4 regions of the Glaciecola petra genome follow, and region 3 is predicted to be linked to each of the others. Evidence: predicted binding sites of a transcription regulator. Region 3 holds the regulator's gene; each other region holds the start of a gene.
What was found. Region 3 encodes sigma-54, which starts transcription at its own class of promoters, with help from an activator protein. Its sites were predicted from a motif close to GTTGGCACGNNNNTNGNNT; they were not measured.

Region 1: glnA (glutamate--ammonia ligase) is a predicted target of sigma-54. The motif match lies at 1,515-1,533, and genes of this name have one in related genera.
Region 2: RM552_RS11340 (CCXG family PEP-CTERM protein) is a predicted target of sigma-54. The motif match lies at 1,823-1,841, and genes of this name have one in related genera.
Region 4: RM552_RS16875 (DUF2884 family protein) is a predicted target of sigma-54. The motif match lies at 1,783-1,801, and genes of this name have one in related genera.

Annotation. Positions count from the first base shown of each region.
Region 1 covers NZ_JAVRHX010000001.1:33,531-38,711, forward strand. Annotated here, with positions in the region: gene glnA (glutamate--ammonia ligase) at 1-1,381, opposite strand, end outside; gene RM552_RS00170 (AsmA family protein) at 1,777-2,562, shown strand; gene typA (translational GTPase TypA) at 2,807-4,642, shown strand; gene RM552_RS00180 (MalY/PatB family protein) at 4,790-5,181, shown strand, end outside.
Region 2 covers NZ_JAVRHX010000003.1:128,893-134,073, reverse strand. Annotated here, with positions in the region: gene RM552_RS11355 (hypothetical protein) at 1-25, shown strand, start outside; gene RM552_RS11350 (DUF2959 domain-containing protein) at 64-720, shown strand; gene rlmF (23S rRNA (adenine(1618)-N(6))-methyltransferase RlmF) at 720-1,640, shown strand; gene RM552_RS11340 (CCXG family PEP-CTERM protein) at 1,877-2,497, shown strand; gene RM552_RS11335 (GntP family permease) at 2,716-4,095, opposite strand; gene RM552_RS11330 (hypothetical protein) at 4,253-4,738, shown strand; gene RM552_RS11325 (methyltransferase family protein) at 4,856-5,181, opposite strand, start outside.
Region 3 covers NZ_JAVRHX010000004.1:275,984-281,164, forward strand. Annotated here, with positions in the region: gene RM552_RS14135 (KpsF/GutQ family sugar-phosphate isomerase) at 1-147, shown strand, start outside; gene kdsC (3-deoxy-manno-octulosonate-8-phosphatase KdsC) at 148-702, shown strand; gene lptC (LPS export ABC transporter periplasmic protein LptC) at 699-1,259, shown strand; gene lptA (lipopolysaccharide transport periplasmic protein LptA) at 1,309-1,854, shown strand; gene lptB (LPS export ABC transporter ATP-binding protein) at 1,857-2,585, shown strand; gene RM552_RS14160 (RNA polymerase factor sigma-54) at 2,800-4,308, shown strand; gene hpf (ribosome hibernation promoting factor) at 4,332-4,619, shown strand; gene ptsN (PTS IIA-like nitrogen regulatory protein PtsN) at 4,702-5,145, shown strand; gene rapZ (RNase adapter RapZ) at 5,154-5,181, shown strand, end outside.
Region 4 covers NZ_JAVRHX010000008.1:21,282-26,462, forward strand. Annotated here, with positions in the region: gene RM552_RS16865 (mechanosensitive ion channel family protein) at 1-1,278, shown strand, start outside; gene RM552_RS16870 (hypothetical protein) at 1,322-1,522, opposite strand; gene RM552_RS16875 (DUF2884 family protein) at 1,837-2,652, shown strand; gene RM552_RS16880 (NAD-dependent epimerase/dehydratase family protein) at 2,752-3,642, shown strand; gene RM552_RS16885 (sodium-dependent transporter) at 3,702-5,123, opposite strand.

The DNA.
Region 1 (5,181 bases), on a different contig from region 3:
CAGGATGAGTTGTCATGTTGAGTTTTTCAACTTCTTCAGATTTAAGCTCAATATAGGCATCAATCATTTCATCACTCATTACACCACCTGCAGTTAAGAATTCGCGATCATCACTCAAGGCTTCTAACGCTTGCTCTAATGAGCTAGCAACCGTTGGGATTTCTGCAGCTTCTTCTGGCGGTAAGTCATACAAGTCTTTATCGGCTGAATCGCCAGGGTGGATCTTGTTTTTGATACCGTCGATACCAGCCATAAGCATAGCAGCAAAGGCTAAGTAAGGGTTAGCAGTCGGGTCAGGGAAACGTACTTCTATGCGTCGCGCTCTTTCACTCGTAACAAATGGTATACGAATTGAGGCACTACGGTTTCGAGCTGAGTATGCAAGCATTACTGGTGCTTCAAACCCAGGTACCAAACGCTTATAAGAGTTAGTTGAAGCATTCGCAAACGCATTTATTGCGCGAGCGTGCTTAATAATACCACCAATATAATATAAAGCTTCTTCAGACAAACCGGCATATGCGTCACCAGCGAAAACGTTTTTACCGTCTTTGCTAATTGATTGGTGACAGTGCATACCAGAGCCGTTATCACCTACAAGAGGTTTAGGCATGAAGGTGGCTGTTTTTTCGTATGCGTGAGCAACGTTATGAACAACATACTTATATATTTGAATTTCGTCGGCTTTTTTAACTAACGAATTAAATAGGCAAGCGATTTCGTTTTGACCAGCAGTTGCTACTTCGTGGTGATGCGCTTCTACAGTAAGGCCCATTTCTTCCATAACGGTGCACATTGCAGCACGAATGTCATGTGCTGAATCTACTGGAGGAACTGGGAAATATCCGCCTTTAACACCAGGGCGATGACCCATGTTGCCGCCATCGTACTCAGCACCAGAATTCCACTTAGCTTCTTCGGCGTCTATTTTGTAGAAAGAGCCAGCCATGTCGGTGTGAAAACGAACGTCGTCAAACAAGAAAAACTCTGGCTCAGGACCGAAGTAGACAGTGTCACCGATACCCGTAGATTTAAGATATTCTTCAGCACGTTTAGCAACAGAACGAGGGTCGCGAGAATAACCTTGCATTGTTGATGGTTCGAGAATGTCACAACGAATGTTTACTTGGGTTTCTTCTGCAAAAGGGTCTAAAACCGCAGTCTCAGGGTCAGGCATTAAAACCATGTCAGATTCGTTTATGCCTTTCCAGCCTGCAATTGAAGATCCATCAAACATTTTTCCTTCTTCGAAAAAATCTTCATTTACTTGGTGGCAAGGAATAGAAACGTGCTGCTCTTTACCTTTTGTATCTGTAAAGCGCAAATCGACAAATTTTGCTTCACTTTCTTTGATCAGTTCTAGTACTGACTCGTATGACATATCGGCCTCCGGTTTTTATGTCTATAATTGAAAATAAGTATCTCAAATTAGAGTATCATCAAGAGTACGTATTTTCACCTCTCTTTCGATGTTTTATCACTAAAAATTCTTATTATTTATTAACCAAATGCCTAAGCGATAATCATGCCACAATAAGCCTTTACGGCGTCTTGAAAAAACACCTTAAAATACATATAGATATGGCAGTAACCTTTAATCGGGAGCAGACTTGTTGAGCTAACATGGTGCGGCTTTTTGAGAGCCTGCACTAAAATAGTGAAAAGCTGGTGTGGAGTGTAAAATATCTCTCTGTATTCGATGTATTATCGCTTACTTGCTTAAGAATATAGTGTTAATATTTAGACGATTTCTATAAATAACTAAAGGACCAGATCATGAAAAAGGGTTTAATCATATTACTACTTTTGCTAGCCGTTATTGCGGGTGGATCGTATTACTTTTTGAGTAATGCCGGAGGCATCATTAAGGAACAAATAGAAACTCAAGGCAGTAAATTTCTTGGTACATCCGTAAGCGTTTTTAATGTTGATTTAGCATTAACCGAAGGACGCATGACAATAAGTGATTTAGACGTAAAAAACCCTGAGGGCTTTAGTCAGTCTGACGCGTTTAGTCTCGAATCGGTTACCTTAGATTTAGGTGATATTACGGGCGAACCATACACCGTTCAAACAGTGAGCGTTAATGCCCCTGAAATTCTTTATGAAGTAGACGCCAACGGAGGCGGCAACTTATTAGTATTAAAAGATAACTTAATGAAAAATCTACCAACAGGCGAAGCGCCAGTAGAAGAAAAAGCAGGGCCAAACCCACTAGTCATTGTTGAAAACGTAGAAGTAAGCAAAGTACGCTTAAAACTCAATTTTGAGAATTTAGATACAAAAGGCATTGAGCTGCCGGTCGAGCAAAGAGCGTATGAAGTAGAATTGCCCACTTTCAGCGCAGGTTCAATCGGCAAACCTAACGGTTTACCAGCAGACCAAGTGGGTACTGCGATAGTTGACAAAATGCTCGATAACATCATTGCACAAGCAAAAGCTGAAGCTAAAAAACGCGTAAGCGAAGCGGCAAAAGCGAAAGCAAAAGAAAAGTTAGAAGAAGAAAAAGACAAGTTAAAAGATAAAGCGAAGGATAAGTTGAAAGACTTACTCAACGGTTAATCTTTGTAACTAATATCACGATTTAGCTCACAAAAATAAGGTAAAAGGCATAAGGTCATGTTTTGTTAAGCTGACTTACTGCCTTTTATTTTCAGCATTCATGAAAATTTCATTCTGCGATTCTCCTCAATACATGTATAATGCGCGCTCATTTTTTGCACGACATTAAGTTTGTGTGATGGGTTACATTATTTGTCCTCAAATGCAGTTGTTTTTGAGTGCGGTTATATAAATATAGGTTCTAATTTTGTCTAACGATATCAGTAAGTTAAGAAATATAGCGATTATCGCTCACGTCGACCATGGAAAAACAACTTTGGTTGATAAACTATTACAGCAGTCCGGCACTTTGGAAAGTCGCGGTGTCGCAGAAGAGCGTGTAATGGACTCAAATGATATCGAAAAAGAACGTGGCATCACAATTTTAGCTAAAAACACTGCAATTAATTGGAATGGTTATCGAATTAATATTGTTGACACGCCAGGACACGCCGATTTTGGTGGTGAAGTGGAACGTGTGATGTCAATGGCTGATTCGGTATTACTGTTGGTGGATGCACAAGAAGGCCCAATGCCGCAAACTAGGTTTGTCACGCAAAAGGCGTTTGCACAAGGTTTAAAACCCATTGTTGTAATTAACAAAATTGATAAGCCGGGGGCTCGACCAGATTGGGTGATGGACCAGGTTTTCGATTTGTTTGATAACCTAGGCGCGACCGATGACCAACTCGACTTTGAAGTGGTATATGCGTCGGCTCTAAATGGATGGGCATCGAATGAGTCAGGTGTCGAAATGCCTGATATGACCCCTTTGTTTGAGACTATTGTGAAACAAGTAGAAGCTCCGAATGCTGATGCAAACGGTGCCTTTCAAATGCAAATATCGCAACTAGACTATAACTCTTACGTTGGTGTTATCGGCGTTGGCCGCATTACTCGCGGTACTGTAAAATTGAATCAACAGGTTACTATCGTCAATGCTATTGGTGAAAGTCGCAATGGTAAGGTGGGTAAAGTCCTTGGTTATTTAGGTCTAGAAAGACATGATGTAGATTCTGCCGCCGCTGGAGACATCATTGCAATTACAGGCTTAGGTGAGTTAAAAATTTCCGATACTATTTGTGATGTTAACCAAGTAGAAGCCCTTACTCCGCTCTCAGTAGATGAGCCAACGGTAACAATGACTTTTCAAGTGAATACCTCACCATTTGCTGGGAAAGAAGGTAAATACGTGACGTCTCGAAATATTTTGGAGCGTTTACAAACTGAGCTTGTTCACAATGTGGCCCTTCGCGTTGAAGAAACTGCTGATCCAGATAAGTTTAGAGTATCGGGTCGAGGTGAGCTACATTTGGGTATATTAATTGAGAATATGCGCCGTGAAGGTTACGAACTTGCTGTATCGAGACCAGAAGTTATTTTAAAAGAAGAAGATGGTCAGCTGATGGAGCCCTACGAGTCATTAACTGTTGATGTGGAAGATCAACATCAAGGCTCAATTATGGAGCAGTTGGGTATTCGCAAAGCTGAAATGACCAATATGTCACCCGACGGAAAAGGGCGCGTTCGTGTTGACTTTATGATCCCTAGTCGCGGATTAATTGGCTTTCAAACAGACTTCATGACAATGACTTCTGGTTCAGGCTTGTTATATCATACATTCGACCACTATGGCCCGCATAAAGGTGGGAATATCGGCCAACGCAAAAATGGTGTATTAATTGCCAACGCAACAGGTAAAGCGTTAACTAATGCCCTGTTTAATTTGCAAGAACGTGGGCGCTTATTTATTGGTCATGGTGTTGAAGTGTATGAAGGAATGGTCATTGGTATACATAGCAGAGACAATGATTTAACTGTTAACGCCTTAAAAGGTAAGCAGCTAACTAACGTTAGAGCCTCAGGTACGGACGAAGCGCAAACACTTGTGCCACCGATTATTTATACCTTAGAACAAGCGCTAGAATTTATTGATGACGACGAGTTGGTTGAAGTGACCCCTGAAAGTATTAGAATTCGTAAGAAGTTACTTACCGAGACCGATCGCAAGCGCGCGGGTCGAAGCAAAAATAAGGATTAATAGTCGCTCCACTTACGGACTAACATAAACTTTTTAAAAGGCATCGTTGTTGATGCCTTTTTTATAACTTCGTTTTATATTAGTCTTTATCTAGTTGCACCATAGGGTGCTTAGATTACTCTAACTCAATTTAAATGGACTATAAATATGTCTGAAAGAAAATGGGAAAGTCCCCGTTTTGATAACTCAATTTTTGATAAAACGCCTGATCGAAGCGGAAGTTTTTCTTTCAAATGGGAAAGATATAAAAACCAAAACATATTGCCAGTTTGGGTTGCCGATACTGAGTTTAAGTGTGCCACAGCAATTCTCGAGGCGCTTAAATCAAGAGTAGAGCATGGCATTTTAGGCTACACATTACCTGCGCAATATAGCCCAGCTAATGAAGCGGTTAAGCATTGGTGTCAGCAAGAGTATGCCTGGTCTATAGAGACAGACTGGATTGTTTGGACGCCTGGTGTTGTGCCAGCTTTTAACATGGCTTGCCAAGCATTTTGTAAAAAGGGTGATGCTGTTATGGTGCAATCGCCAAATTATCC
Region 2 (5,181 bases), on a different contig from region 3:
AAGATTTAAAGGCGAAAGCTCATAAGCTTATGCTTTTATTGATAATAACTATAAGAGGTTAGTATGAAACAGGTATTGGTATTTGGATTTATTTCCTTGTTTGCGTTAACGGGCTGTAAGTCAACCGTACAAGACGCATATTTTAATATGTGGGAAAAAATTGGTTTTGAAAAGCGCGAAATTTTGGTTGATAGAGTAGAAGATGCGCAAGAATCACAGCAAGAAGCGCAAGAACAGTTTGCAAGTGCCTTAGAGGAGTTTAGTACCCTCATCAATTTTGATGGTGGGGAATTAGAAGAGGTCTATGGCTCATTAAATGATCAATTTGAGGCTAGCCAAGAGAGCGCGCAAGATGTTACTGACCGTATAGATAAAGTACAAAATGTGGCTGAATCTCTGTTTAGAGAATGGGCTGAAGAAATAGAGTTAATATCTAATGCCAATTTAAAGCGTGATAGCGCGCGCCAAATGAAAGAAACACAACGCAAGTATGATGGTTTGTTACGCTCTATGCGCAAGGTAGAAGGAAGCATGCAACCGGTACTTACCGCTTTACAAGACAACGTGTTGTACTTAAAACATAACCTAAATGCTAATGCTATTGGCGCTCTGCAGGGAGAACTCTCTACTATTAAACGAGATGTTAACGTGCTACTCAAAGAGATGAACGCAGCCATTTCTCAGTCTGATGAGTTTATAAAGACCCTACAAAGCGAATAGTGCATCATCGTAATATTCACCGCAATGCTTATGATTTTGACGCCTTAATCATTGCGGAACCTCCTCTTGAAGCTTGCTTGACGGTGAATCATGCCGGTCGCAAAACTATCGATTTTGCTAATCCGCTTGCCGTTAAGCTACTAAATAAAGCACTTTTAAAGCATCACTACGGTATTGATTTTTGGGATATCCCCGATGGGTATTTATGCCCGCCTGTGCCTGGAAGGGCTGATTATATTCATGCTCTGGCAGACTTATTAAGCGATAGTGGCGTAATTGATGATAAGAGCACTAAGGCCATTCGTGGATTGGATATTGGAACAGGCGCCAACTTGATTTATCCGATTTTAGGCAGTCAAATATACAATTGGAAGTTTGTTGCAAGCGATATTGATAGAGCGGCACTGCAGTCAGCGAGCTTGTTAGTTGATGCGAACAAAGCCTTATATAAAAAAATAATAGTACGCCCTCAATCAAACAATAAGCACTATTTTAAAACGGTTGTTGCAAGTCAGGATTCGTTTTCGTTCAGTATGTGCAACCCGCCATTTCATGCAAGTGCCGCGGCGGCAAACGAAGGTTCATTAAAGAAAAAGCGCAATTTAGGCAGGCATAAATTAAAGCGAATTAAGTCCCTAGGATTAAATAAAGAAGCGTCTTCACATATCCAAACGTTAAATTTTTCGGGCCAAGCCAAGGAGTTATGGTGCGACGGTGGAGAATTACGTTTTATAAAAAATATGATTTTAGAAAGCCTTGAATTTAAAAAGCAGATCGTGTGGTTTACCAGTTTAATCTCAAACAAGAAACACGTGGCTCCCATTATAAAATATTTGCAGAAAAGCCAAGTTAAAGAACATAGAGTGGTTGAAATGGCGCAAGGTAATAAAATGAGTCGATTTATTGCTTGGCGTTTTTAATACTAAAATATATAAATTGAATCCCCTTGTTGTGTACTATCTGTCTTATACGCGCAAAATATTACTCTATATGGGCAAGAAAAGGTCGAGGAATTCGCTAATGCATTTGTTTGAAAAGTGTCCAAATATTTTACATCAACGAAATTTTTTATTGTAAGCGCATGAAAATAATAGAAATATAAATTGGCCCAATATTTGCTTAATTAAAGATTCTTAAACAAAATGAGTAGTAGAAAATGTTGAAAAAATTATTTTTAAGCGCATCTTTATTTACGAGTCTTGTGTTTGCGGCAAACGCGGCAATCATAACAGTTGAATACGCTGATGCAACTTTCCCCAACGCCAACAATGACTTGGCAGCGTATTGGGCAACAATAAATTCAAGCGATATATCTTCTGATGATATAGCTGTGGCAACGGGCTTATACAAAGGTTCAAGCAACAACAATACAATCTTTAATATGTCGATTGAAGTCAACACAGCGGTTAATACAGTATTTGATTTGTACGCAGGGCTTGATGCTGGCCGTGGCGCTGAAGTCTTTTTAAATGGTTCACTAGTTGTTGACGTTAACGACAACCTTTGGTGGAGCAATAACTGGAATCCTGTGACAAATAGTGCAGAACTAATTAGCGCAACAGGCATGAATTTAAGTACTGGTTATAACATAATCAACGTACTTTGGGCTGAAAACGGAAATAGCGGCGGTAACAGTTTTGAGTTGGCGATCGATGGTGGTCAAAGACAAGCATTATCTTCAACGCAACTTTCAACAGTTTCTGTTCCTGCACCGTCGTCTATTGCTCTTTTAGGTTTAGCGCTTGTTGGCGTTGCATTTACAAGACGCACTAAATAAATCAATACTATGACAGTTCGACTTTCTGATTTAACAGAAAGCACCAAAAAAAAACCAGTTAACACTGGTTTTTTTTTTTACATAAAATTTAGCTTGAATAACGATTGATGTATCTACCTTATGGCATATTAAGTATGCATTCACACTCGCATTTAAAGTTTAACTCTCAGACTCAACATGAGCATGGATAATAGCAATCTCAGAATTTACATTGTAGCTTAGAGTATTACACTCAATAATGCGCTTAGAACAAAGCCAATCAAGCCAAGTAGGGTAACCATTACAGTCCACGTTTTTAAGGTTGTTTTTTCATCCATATTAAACAAACGACTCACTAACCAAAAACCTGAATCATTGAAATGTGACAGCACAGTTGCCCCGCAAGCAATTGCGATTACTATTAAACTAAGGTCAATACTCGTTAGGCTGCTGTCGGAGATAACTACAGGCGAAAGTAAAGCTGCTGTGGTAGTGAGTGCAACGGTAGCTGAGCCTTGTGCTACCCGAATACAACTTGCAATGACAAAGGCGACAACAATAATTGGTAATCCCATGGTTTGTAGGCTATTTGCCAAAGCATCACCTATACCGGACGCACGTAAAACACCTCCAAACATGCCTCCAGCTCCCGTGATCAATATGACACTGCAAATTGGTTTTAATGAGCTTTCGCATAAGTCTTGGAGTGCTTGCATGCTATAGCGTTGCGAAAACATAATCAAACACAACAACAAGGTGGTAAGCAGTGCAATGGGGGTATTACCAATAAATTGAATGAATGCTATAAATGTTGAATCACTTTGTATCACTTGTGCTGCAATAAGCGTTGAACAAACAGTATTGAAGGCAATGAGTACAACTGGCAACAATAATATCAGCAATACATTTGAAAATTTAGGAGGTGTTTGTTTTGCTTTTGTGGAAGGATCATGGGCCAATAATGTATTCTGCCAGTCAATGCTGTACTTTTTGCCTACATAAATACCAAAAATGTATGCGCCCAAATACCAAGTAGGTAGCGCAACAAATAAACCAACCAGTAGTAAAACGCTAATGTCGGCGTTTAAAAATCCTGCGGCAACCACTGGGCCTGGATGTGGTGGCACAAATGCGTGCATAACCGCTAATGCACCCGCAACTGGTAAGGCATATATCAATATTGGACCATTAAAGCGCTTAGCAACACTAAATATAATGGGTAGCATTACAATAAGGCCAGCATCAAAGAATATTGGGAAACCAAAAATTAAAGCACTGATTCCCAAAGCCAAAGGAGCTTTTTCTGTTCCGAACTTGCTAATTAGGGTGTCTGCTAATACTTGAGCGCCGCCAGAAACTTCTAATATTTTTGCAATCATCGCACCTAGTCCAACTAACAAAGCGACTGCCGCTAAGGTGCTACCAAAACTTTTTGTCATGGTGGGAATAAGTTCGTTACTTGGAATGCCGGCTGCAAATGCAGTCAATACACTCACTAAAATAAGCGCAATAAATGCGTGAAGTTTTAGCTTCACGATTAACACCAGTAAACATACAATGGCGCTTGCCGCCACCAATAACAAATAACTTGTGTTTGCTGTTGTAACAATCTCGGACATAAATATTAGCTTACAAGATGACGTAATAGGTTAGCATAAAGCAAAAAACCTACTCGGGTGAAGATTTTAAGCAAAAAATTTAAATTTATTCTTTGAACATCAGTTGTTTTGCCGATATCTTACGCTTTAAATAAATGATCACTTATAGATAAATAAAATGCTAAAAATCAATCTAATCAAACAAACATACAAGCCTTTCGTTTTTGTTGCCGCCTTAATTTTTTCGAGCTTTGCTTCGGCACAATCATTGATAAATGACATGCAAAGTTGCCAAGCGCTTATTGAGTTTGTTGAGCAAAGATTGTCGTCACCCCCAGCGAGCTATGATAAAACCAAGGTTACGAATATTTTAGAGGGTTTGGGTGCCTACAATACGCACATACAAGAAACAATTGTCACACCAGGTCTATTGCAATTTAATCAAGGCGACAAGGCCAAGGCACAAAACATGCAGCAGCAAGTAGATGCATACAAAAAAACATTAATTGCTAATTTCGCAAAACGCTTTCCTGAAAATAGAATGTATACCGACTACGCTGTAAGCTTAAATAATTGTACAAAAAAAGCGGTGCCAGAAGGCGAAGCATTAGAACAATTGAAAGTTGCTTTAAATACAATGGTTGCTTTGGCCCGGTCTCATTAAGTATTCACGAGAGCATTTTGCTAGCCTGTTTTTAAAAAGTATTGCATGCTTGGCAATTTAAGCCATTATCGTATATGCAATCTATCATGTTAGTCATTTTGAGTGGGCAGTTAGTGCTCATGGTTTGTAACGATTGGTACTAGCGAAATATTCTCTATAATTATTGCCATGAACTTTCATTAAATATGGCTCTTCAATTTTCCGAACAATGACCTCGATGCAAATCCAGCAAATCAAGGCGCATGCCCACAACAAAATACAAGGGAACGTGATGCATATGCCAATCCAAAACAACAAAATACCAAAATATATAGGATTGCGGGATCTCGCATAAATGCCATGTCTAATGAGTGGTGTAGTTTCTAGCTGATCGACGCCAATTCGCCATGAGTCTCCCATTTGAAATTGCGAAATCAGCGTTACTACAACACCACTCATGCCAA
Region 3 (5,181 bases):
ATTAGTTTGCTAGAAAATAGTTTAGCAATCGATGCAATTAATCTTATGCAAAATAAGCGTATAGCCGCTTTGTTTGTATTAAACCAAAAAAATCAGCCCATCGGCGCTCTTAATATGTATATGCTGCTTAAAGCTGGGGTAGTGTAAATGTCTGAAATTAAAACCCTCTACGGCACTGTTTCTGCGTCGGTTTTTGAAAAGTGTAAAACCATCAAACTGGTTGTATTTGATGTTGACGGCGTTTTCAGCGACGGCAATATTTATATGGGTAATAATGGTGAAGAACTCAAAGCATTTAATACAAAAGACGGATATGGCATAAAGGCCCTAGCAAGTTGCGGCATCCAAACGGCAGTGATTACTGGCCGACAGTCAAACATTGTCGAAAAGAGAATGCAATCACTCAACGTGAATTACATTATTCAGGGGCGCGAAGATAAAAATACCGCAATGATTGAATTAATGGAAGTAAGTGGGTTTAAAGCTTATCAAATAGCGAGTATGGGCGATGATATGCCAGATTTAGGCTTATTTGCTCACAGTGCAATAAAAGCAAGCGTAAATGATGCGCACCCAATGGTAAAAAGGGAAGCAAACTACATCACAAGTTTAGGCGGTGGCAAGGGCGCAGTTAGAGAGTTTTGTGATTTGTTTTTGCAAGTAAATAACAAATTAGAATTTAGTCATGGTGCAAGCTTATGAACCGAATAGGATGGAGTATTGCGCTAATTTTCTCAGCGGTGTTAGCACTTTATTTACCCACACTATTGGAACCAGAGGACGCATTAAATGAAAACAATAGAGATGGTTCACTTATTCCCAATTACAAAGCAGTGAACTTAAATAGCAAATTGTATGACAAAGAGGGTAAGCTAAGCCATCAAATGGCTGCAGAACAAATGGAGCATTATGAAGAGTTAGGCTTTGCCGTGTTCACCAACCCTGTTTATACGCTTTATTTAGATTCGGGTGAGCCATGGCAAGTAACCGCCAATGAAGCAACCTTGCACGACAATAATCGCATTCAGTTAGAAAAGAATGTTAAGATTGTGAATCTGCGCACCGAAGAGTATGTGCGTGAAATCAACACCGAGTATATAGAAATAAATTTGCAAAATAAGACCTTAATGTCCGATCAGATCGTCGAAATAAGCGGACTTGATTATTCTGTAGTAAGTGTCGGTTTATTTGGGGATTTAACAACCCAACAATACGAGTTAAAAGATCATGTACAAACACAATTTAAGCCTAGCTTGTAAAATAATCGCGACATCTGTCTTGTTAGCTTCAATTCAGGTGGCGCACGCCATGCAAAATCAACAAAGCACGGCTCAAGATGAAAGTGCTACAGCCTCAAAAGTCGATGCCATCAGTACTGACTTTAACTTACCTGTTACCTTAGTATCGAATAGTCAAACACTCGATGGCAAAAAGAAAACCTCTATATTTATTGATAATGTAGTGATTAGACAAGGTAGCTTGGAAATATTGGCACAACGAGTAGAAGCCGATGCGGCCGCCGGTAAAGGCAAAGAAATCATTATGGCCAGCGGCAACCCTGCCAGCTATAAACAACGCTTAGAAGACGGTACTATGGTTGAAGCACGAGCTAACGAAATAGTATACGAAGTCGGAGCTCGTACAATATCACTCAAAGGTGTGGCATCTATTGTACAAAACGAAATTCAGGTTACTGGTGATTCCATCGTTTTTGATATGGCAAAGGAACAAATTCTCGCATCTAGTACAGCAGATAGCAGCGGCCCAGTTACCACTGTACTGAGCCCTGGTGCATTTTCAAATAGTACACCCTCAGATAAAAGTAAAGAGAATGAAAACGAGGAAGACGAATAGTCGTGAACAGTACACTTTGCGCAAAAAACTTAGCAAAATCATATAAATCGAGACAAGTCGTTAGAGACGTTAGTATTGAAGTCTCCACTGGCCAAATTGTTGGTTTACTTGGTCCTAATGGCGCGGGTAAAACAACGACCTTTTATATGATCGTAGGCTTGGTTCCCTTAGACAAAGGTAATATTTTTATAGATCAAATAAATGTGAGCATGCAACCAATGCACGAACGCGCCAGGCAAGGTATTGGTTATTTACCACAAGAAGCATCCATTTTTAGGAAATTGAGTGTTTATGAAAACCTGATGGCTATTTTGCAAACACGCAAAGATATTTCAAATAACCAGAGGGAACAAATAGCCGACGAATTACTCGACGACTTTAATATCAATCATATACGTAATAATTTGGGCATGAGCTTGTCTGGTGGCGAAAGAAGACGGGTGGAAATAGCAAGAGCGCTTGCAGCCAACCCTAAATTTATTTTACTAGACGAACCATTTGCAGGTGTTGACCCAATTTCTGTAAATGATATAAAGAAGATAATATACCAATTAAAAGAGCGCGGTATAGGAGTACTGATCACTGACCATAATGTCAAAGAAACCCTAGATGTATGTGAAACAGCCTATATTGTTAGTCATGGCGAATTAATTGCTTCTGGAAATGCGCAAGAAGTACTATCAAATCAAACAGTAAGAGATGTATACTTAGGTGAGCAATTTTCTTTGTAGTTATTTTGAGTAAACTTTATTCGATTATTTAAATAATCATGCAAAAGAATGGACGGTGTTTGTCGATGTAGTAATTGAGGAACACTTAATATAAGTACATTAAAAGAATATGTTATATTGAGAATAAGCAAGGCGATACGAGACTGTTAAACAAATTAATTTTATAGGTGATTATAGCTAATATGTGTGAATCGTTTGTAGTGATAGGAATGTAATGAAACCTTCTTTACAGCTTAAATTTAGTCAACAGCTAACAATGACGCCACAGTTGCAGCAGGCGATTAAGTTGTTGCAACTCTCCACATTAGACTTACAACAAGAAATTCAAGAAGCCCTCGATTCTAACCCCTTGTTAGAGTCACTCGAAAACGAGAGTCGTGATGACCGCAACCAAAGCGAATCCGATTCTGAAACAGCGGGCGCGTCGGCAAGTGCATCAGAAAATACCGAAACACAAATCAATGGCGAGAAAGATGGCTCTGATCAAATGGACAGTCATGAGGCTTTAGAAAATAAAGAATTGCCCGACGACCTGCCAGTAGATACCTCTTGGGACGAATACCTAGGCTCCAGTTCAGCGCCTACTAAAATGGTGGGCACCAATCCCGATGACGATTTTATTTATCAAGGTGAAACTGTTGAGAGCATTCAAGACCATCTAATGTGGCAAACAGAAATGACCCACTTTAGTGAAACAGATAAATCTATCGCCATCGCTATTATTGATTCAGTGGATGAATCAGGTTACCTGACAGTGAGTGCAGAAGAGATACTAGAGAGCTTAGATGACGCCGAAATTGAACTTGACGAAGTAGAATGCGTGCTCAAACGAATTCAACGTTTTGACCCAGTAGGCGCTGCAGCTCGCTCGGTACAAGAATGCTTGTTAGTACAATTGCAACAGTTTGACGAGAATACACCATGGTTGGAACAAGCACGCTCTTTAATTGAAGAACATAGCGATTTAATTAGCAGCAAAGACTACCGTACGTTGATGCGTAAAACACGGCTTAAAGAAGACCAATTACGCGAAGTCATGCGTTTACTAAAAACCCTAAATCCCCGTCCTGGTAGCGTTGTTTCTGCGAGAGAACCTGAATATGTCATACCCGATGTCAACGTTTACAAGAAAAAAGGAATTTGGACGGTAGAATTAAATAATGAAGCATTGCCGGCTTTATCCGTAAACGAAACTTACGCTCAGTTGTCAAAAACGACAAAAAATCCGAACGATTCTCAATATATCAAGTCTCACTTACAAGAGGCAAAATGGTTTATAAAGAGTTTAGAAAGTCGTAACGAAACATTACTCAAAGTGTCGCATTGTATTGTCGCAAAGCAACGAGAATTTTTTGAGCAAGGTCCAGAAAAAATGCAGCCCATGGTACTCAATGATGTTGCTGAAATGGTAGATATGCACGAGTCGACCATTTCTCGAGTCACCACACAAAAATATATGCATACCCCTAGGGGAATATTTGAGCTGAAATACTTTTTCTCTTCTCATGTGTCAACAGACTCAGGTGAAAACTGTTCGTCTACTGCTATTAGAGCCTTTATTAAGAAAATGGTCGCTGACGAACCATCCCATAAACCATTAAGTGACAGCAAAATTGCACAAATGCTCGCTGAGCAAGGCATAAACGTTGCTAGGCGAACAATTGCAAAATATCGGGAGTCTTTAAACATTCCCCCTTCCAATCAGCGAAAAAGTCTCGTGTAAACGAGCAAAAGAGGATTATTTATATGCAAATTAACCTGACAGGTCATCATGTAGAAATCACCGATTCATTACGCAACTATGTTGATACAAAGTTTGAAAAATTAGAGAGGCACTTTGATCATATCAACAACGTACATGTAATTTTAAACATCGAGAAATTGAGTCAAAAAGCTGAAGCTACAATGCATTTAAACGGTGGTGAAGTTTTCGCCAACAATGAACATACCGATATGTATGCAGCCATTGACGGCTTGATAGACAAGCTAGACCGACAGGTTATTAAGCATAAAGAAAAGTTAAAACGACATTAACTAGAGCGACTCAAATGCCAGCTCTATACTTTTAAGCTCCTTTAAGAATAAACGATATACTAACCATCGTTAAGAAATATCAATGATAATAAACGACATCATTTCACTCGACCGGACTCAATGTTCGGTTGAGTGCAACAGTAAGAAACGCATCTTTGAAATCATTTCTCAAATTGCTGTGAAACAATCTCCTGAATTAGACCAACTTGAAGTGTTAAGTAGCTTAATTAGCCGCGAAAAAATGGGCAGTACTGGCATAGGCAATGGCATCGCGTTACCGCATGGCAGGATAAAAGGCCTGGCCAATATGATAGCTGTAATTGTGACAAGCAATCACCCAATTGAATTTGATGCCATAGATGGTCATCCAGTCGATATCTTCTTTGCTATCTTGGTACCAGACGAGCAAACAGACCAACATTTACAAGCGCTTTCAGGTATCGCGCGCAAATTAAGTAATAAAGATATTGTAAAAGCCATCCGAAAAGCAGAAACTAAAAACCAAATAGTGGCAGCTTTGGCATAATAAACATCATGAAACTGTTAATAATAAGTGGGCGTT
Region 4 (5,181 bases), on a different contig from region 3:
ATTAGTCACACTGAAGTTCAAACGATTTTGCTCGACGTATTATTATATATTGGCGTTAATATCGATATCGATTCAAAACTGTTTACTTTAGTTTCTTTAATTAGCATTCTTTTATTAGCTGTTTTGAGTTACCTAATTGTTCGTTTTATCCTCTTTTTTAAGGTCGCCAGACTAATTGCCCTGACTAAAAGTCAATGGGATGATCAATTAATGGAGCATGGGGTTTTTAAAAGGTTATCTCACTTAGTCCCCGGCATCGTTATGTATAGCACTAAATCAGCTTTTTTCGATCCGGCTACACCTTATTTTGCAGCTATTTCGATATCAATAAGTCTGTATCTTATTATCACCGTGTTTCTTGTTATTCAAGCATCTCTCACTGCAGCAGAAGCAATATATAAGTTATCAGAATTAGCCAAAAAAGCCCCTATTACTGGCTTTGTCCAAGTTGCACGGTTGTTAGTTACCTTAGGGGTGATATTTATGATCATCTCACTACTACTAAACAAAAGCCCTATCTATTTATTGTCTGGTTTGACCGCAGTTGCCGCGGTTTTACTATTGATATTTAGAGATACAATACTCGGTTTTGTGGCGGGTATACAAATTGCTGCTAACCGCATGTTCAATACTGGTGATTGGATAGAAATACCTAAATATGGTGTCGACGGGGACATTACTCAAATCGGCCTAAATGTGGTTAAAGTGCAAAATTGGGATAAGACAATCTCTACTATCCCTACTTATACTTTAATTTCTGACGCAGTAAAAAATTGGCGGGGAATGCAGGAGTCAGGTGGCCGAAGAATAAAAAGAGCGATTAACATTGATATGCGTTCAATAAACTTTGCTAACAACGACATGTTGTCAAAATGGCGGAAGCTTAAGTTACTAAAAACCTATTTAGCTAAAAAAGAAAATGAACTTGAGCAAGATGCCGAACGTTGTCAAAAGGAAGCAGAAGACCTCGTGAATTCTAGAAAGCTGACAAATATTGGGACATTTAGAGCCTACGTGAGCGCATATATTGGTGCGCACCCCGACATCAACAAAGAATTAACCTGCATGGTCAGGCAGTTAAAACCAAGTGAAATTGGCTTACCATTGGAAATTTATTGTTTTAGTGCCAACAAAGATTGGGTCGCCTATGAACATATACAATCAGAAATTTTTGACCATTTACTTGCGATACTACCAATGTTTGAATTACGCCCTTATCAACGAGTGACAAACGATAAAGGCCAAAACGTAGCGGTAACTCAGGATGAATATCGTTAGGCTTGACCGGCTAAATTACGCGCATATTGTTAAACACTCAAAATTAACTAATGGCGTATGCTATTAATCCCATAATCGCTAGACTAGATACACCTAAAAACCCATACTCAATGCGTTCTTTTATTGCTTCAGCACCTGATTTGGTGCTGATAACGCCCATCACAATACAAGATAAGCCTAGAATTAATGTAAGCAACAGCCCAGCAAATAAAACTATGTTGCCTATTTCGATCAATATCGCCATGATATTCGCTTCTCCAAGATAAAAAATTATAACCCTACTTATTTGTCGACATTATGCCTTATTGTTTTATACAAACCTATGCTACTTAGGTATTTTGTAAGATTAATTTGGCCTAAATCAATAAATGACTGCTTAAAATAAGATAAATAATTCGTTAGTCAATTTGACCAATTAGTCGCCAGCTTAATTAATAACTTCCGTAAGATTGACTCACATACTCACCATAAAAAACTAAGCTATTGATTTAAAATGAATTTATTTTTGGCATTGCGCTTGCTTTATATAAACAATATTAATACCCATTAGGAGTCAACATGAGTCAGAAAAATATGATCACCCTTTCATTTATAACCGCAGTATCAATCGCACAAGCTGCATATACGCCGGCAGTTCTTGCTCACGATGGCTTTAGTACAGACTGCAATACAAATATAGAATCTGAGATGAATTTTGCTAACAACCAACTTACTGTTTGGACGCAAAACAAGCAAGCTATTACATTCGATAAAGCCGGCTACATTAGTGTTGACGGAGAATCGCTAAATCTAAATGCATCGCAACAACAATTAGCTAAGCGCTATTTCCAAGATGTTGAATCAGCCATACCCATGGTAGTTAATGTTACCGTTGAGGCTTTGGAAGTGACCAATATCGCTTTGACAGCAGCATTTACAGGTTTATTGGGTGAGGATAGTGAATTACCTAGGATGATTGGTAGTAAACTAGAAGAAATTAGCACTGCAATTGAAGAGCATGTCTATCAAGATACAGACTCACTCACTTTTAATAGTACCTACTTTGAACAAGACCTCGGGTTTGACGAAAATATTGATGAAGAGATTGAGGCTATTCAAGAAGAAATCATGTCAACAGCCATGGGAGAAGTATTCATGGCTCTAGGTAAAGCTATGATAAGTGGCGATACAGACTTTTCAAACTTTGAACAGCGAATGGAAAAACTAGGTGAAGAAATTGAAATCAAAGCAGAGGCGCTTGCTGAAGAGTTAGAAGAAACAGCTAAAGATTTATGTGAAACTCTGCAGCGCATTGATAACACTGAAAACGAACTTCAATCAATCAAGGGTCTTAAGGATCTTAATATGATAGAAACACATCAGCAAAAAGCATAACAAAAGACATATCTTCTTTTTACAGAAGATGCTTATTGACCGATGAACAAAAACAAGTGACACTGCGGCCAACTCAAAAATCGCAGAGTCACTTTTTTTATGTCTTCTATTTGTATTATTGGATTAGGCTGGTTAGGCTTTCCTTTGACCAAACACCTACAATCTAAACAATACCTCATTAAAGGAACGGTTCGCTCGCCAAATAAACAAAAAATAATAGCGAAAATGCTAAATTCCAAGATAGAGCGATTTGATTTGTACGCACAAGCACAACAAAATGCAGATGAAAAGCCTATGATCGAGAGCCTAGCGGCTTCAGAAGTTGTTGTTATTAACATTCCTCCCGGTCGAAAAAACTTTAATGCTGAATTATACATCAAGAATATGCAAGGCTTGATTCAGCGAGCTTTTGATAACGCTTGTAAGCATCTAGTTTTTGTCAGTACCACCGGTGTGTTTTCTAACAGCCATAGCATTGTTACCAACACTTCACTCGCTGATGCAAATACGCCATCAGGCGTTGCCCACGCAAAAATAGAAAATTATTTATTAAACAACTATTTTAATGCTACGACCATTATAAGGCCGGCTGGCCTTGTAGGCCCAACTCAGAATTTTGCAGAAATTGATATTGCCTCGACAGTTCCGAAATTTAGACATCCAATTTATACTTTGTGTCACAAAACCAATATTGAAAAAGGCAATGACCCTGTTAATTTAGTGCATTTAGATGATGTAATTGCAGTAATAGTTGCGGCTATTGAGCAAAAATGCACTGGACAAGCGCTCAATGTTAGTGCCACCGAGCATCCTACAAGAAAAGACTACTATGAATGGTGCGCCAAACAGCTAAATTTGCCTATACCAGGTTTTTTAGAAGATAATAAAAAGCGCCAAATAGGAAAAATAATTGACGCTTCAGATACTTATTCTTTGCTGGGATTGGTGCCTAATTACAATAGCCCTTATAAAATGCTGAAACAAGGCTAGCACAAAAGAGCAGCCAAATGCTGCTCTAATATGACCCTTATCAACTGGGCTTTAGATAATTACCCAATAATAGCTTGCCCAAAGTACTTAAGCGCAACTGTATTGATAAAAATAAGCGCCAATATACCGGGAATGAAAGTCCCTAAAGAAAAATTAACATATTTTGCTAACAAGCTCGTTTTATAGTTTGGAGCACCTTGTTCTAGTTCTGCATTAAAACCAAGCTTCTTCCAACGATAGCTGACAAACATACAAATCAAAAGGCCATTTAGAGGTAATATGGTGTCGTAAAATACATCATATACAACATCAAAAAATGATTTGTCGGCGCCAGCATAGTTAATAAAGCTTGTGAAAAATTCAAAGAAACCAAAAGAAAATGCACACATTAACGCAAAAACAACCAGCAAAGCCCCGCATATAAATAAAGAGCTTTTGCGGCTCACTCCTTTTTCACTCATTAAGCTAGATACCGGCACTTCAAAAATTGAAACCAATGAAGTGATCGCGGCAAAGAAGACTAATAAGAAGAAAAGACTTGCCACAATACTTGAGCCAACATAGCCTATACTCGACTGTAGCTCTAGAAAGATTTGCGGCAAATAAGAGAATATCATCGAAATCGATGACTCACTTAGTTCGTTAGTATTTACCTCGGGGTTAAACGAAAATATCGCAGGCAATATCATTAAGCCGGCTGTAAAAGCAACGGCTGTATCCGTTAAAGCAACTAGTTTTGCTGATTCAGGTAAATCCGCTTTCTTATTAATATAGCTACCATAAGTAATCATTATTCCCATACCTAACGACAAGGAAAAGAATGCCTGGGAAAGCGCGCCATTCACGACACCTGCGTTTATTTTGTCAAAGTCAGGGACTAGATAGAATTTAACGCCAGCCATGGCGTTATCTTGAAACAGCACGAAAATGACTAACAACACCAACATAGCGAATAAAGCCGGCATGAGTATTTTTGCGGCCTTTTCAATACCTTGTTTAACACCGCCTTGCAAGATTGCATAAACAACAAGTAGCACACCTATCATGTAAACAAACAAGCTGTTTCCAGAAACAAATCCACCAAAAGTTTCTGGTTTTGCAAGTTCGTCTAAATTGCCTATAAGTGATTCAAATAAATAACCAAATATCCACACAGTAATCACTAAATAGAATACCGCGATCATGAAAGGGGTAATAACCGACAACCATCCGGCAAAACGCCATAAGGGATTCGATTTCGACAAATTAGTGTAAGCGCCTAAGGGATCTTTTTGACTTGCCCTGCCCACAGACATTTCAGCAATCATTACCGGTAAACAAATGGCCACAACAAATATTGCGTACATTAATAAAAACGCACCACCGCCATTTTTTGCGGCCCCTACGGGAAAACCAACAAGATTACCAATACCAACTGCAGAACCTGCTGCTGCCAATATAAAACCTATTTTTGAGCCAAATTGCTCGCGTGAACCCGCCATGAGAACTCCTTATTATTTTTATTATGAGCATATTGTTTGTTTTTGGTCAGTCGCATTA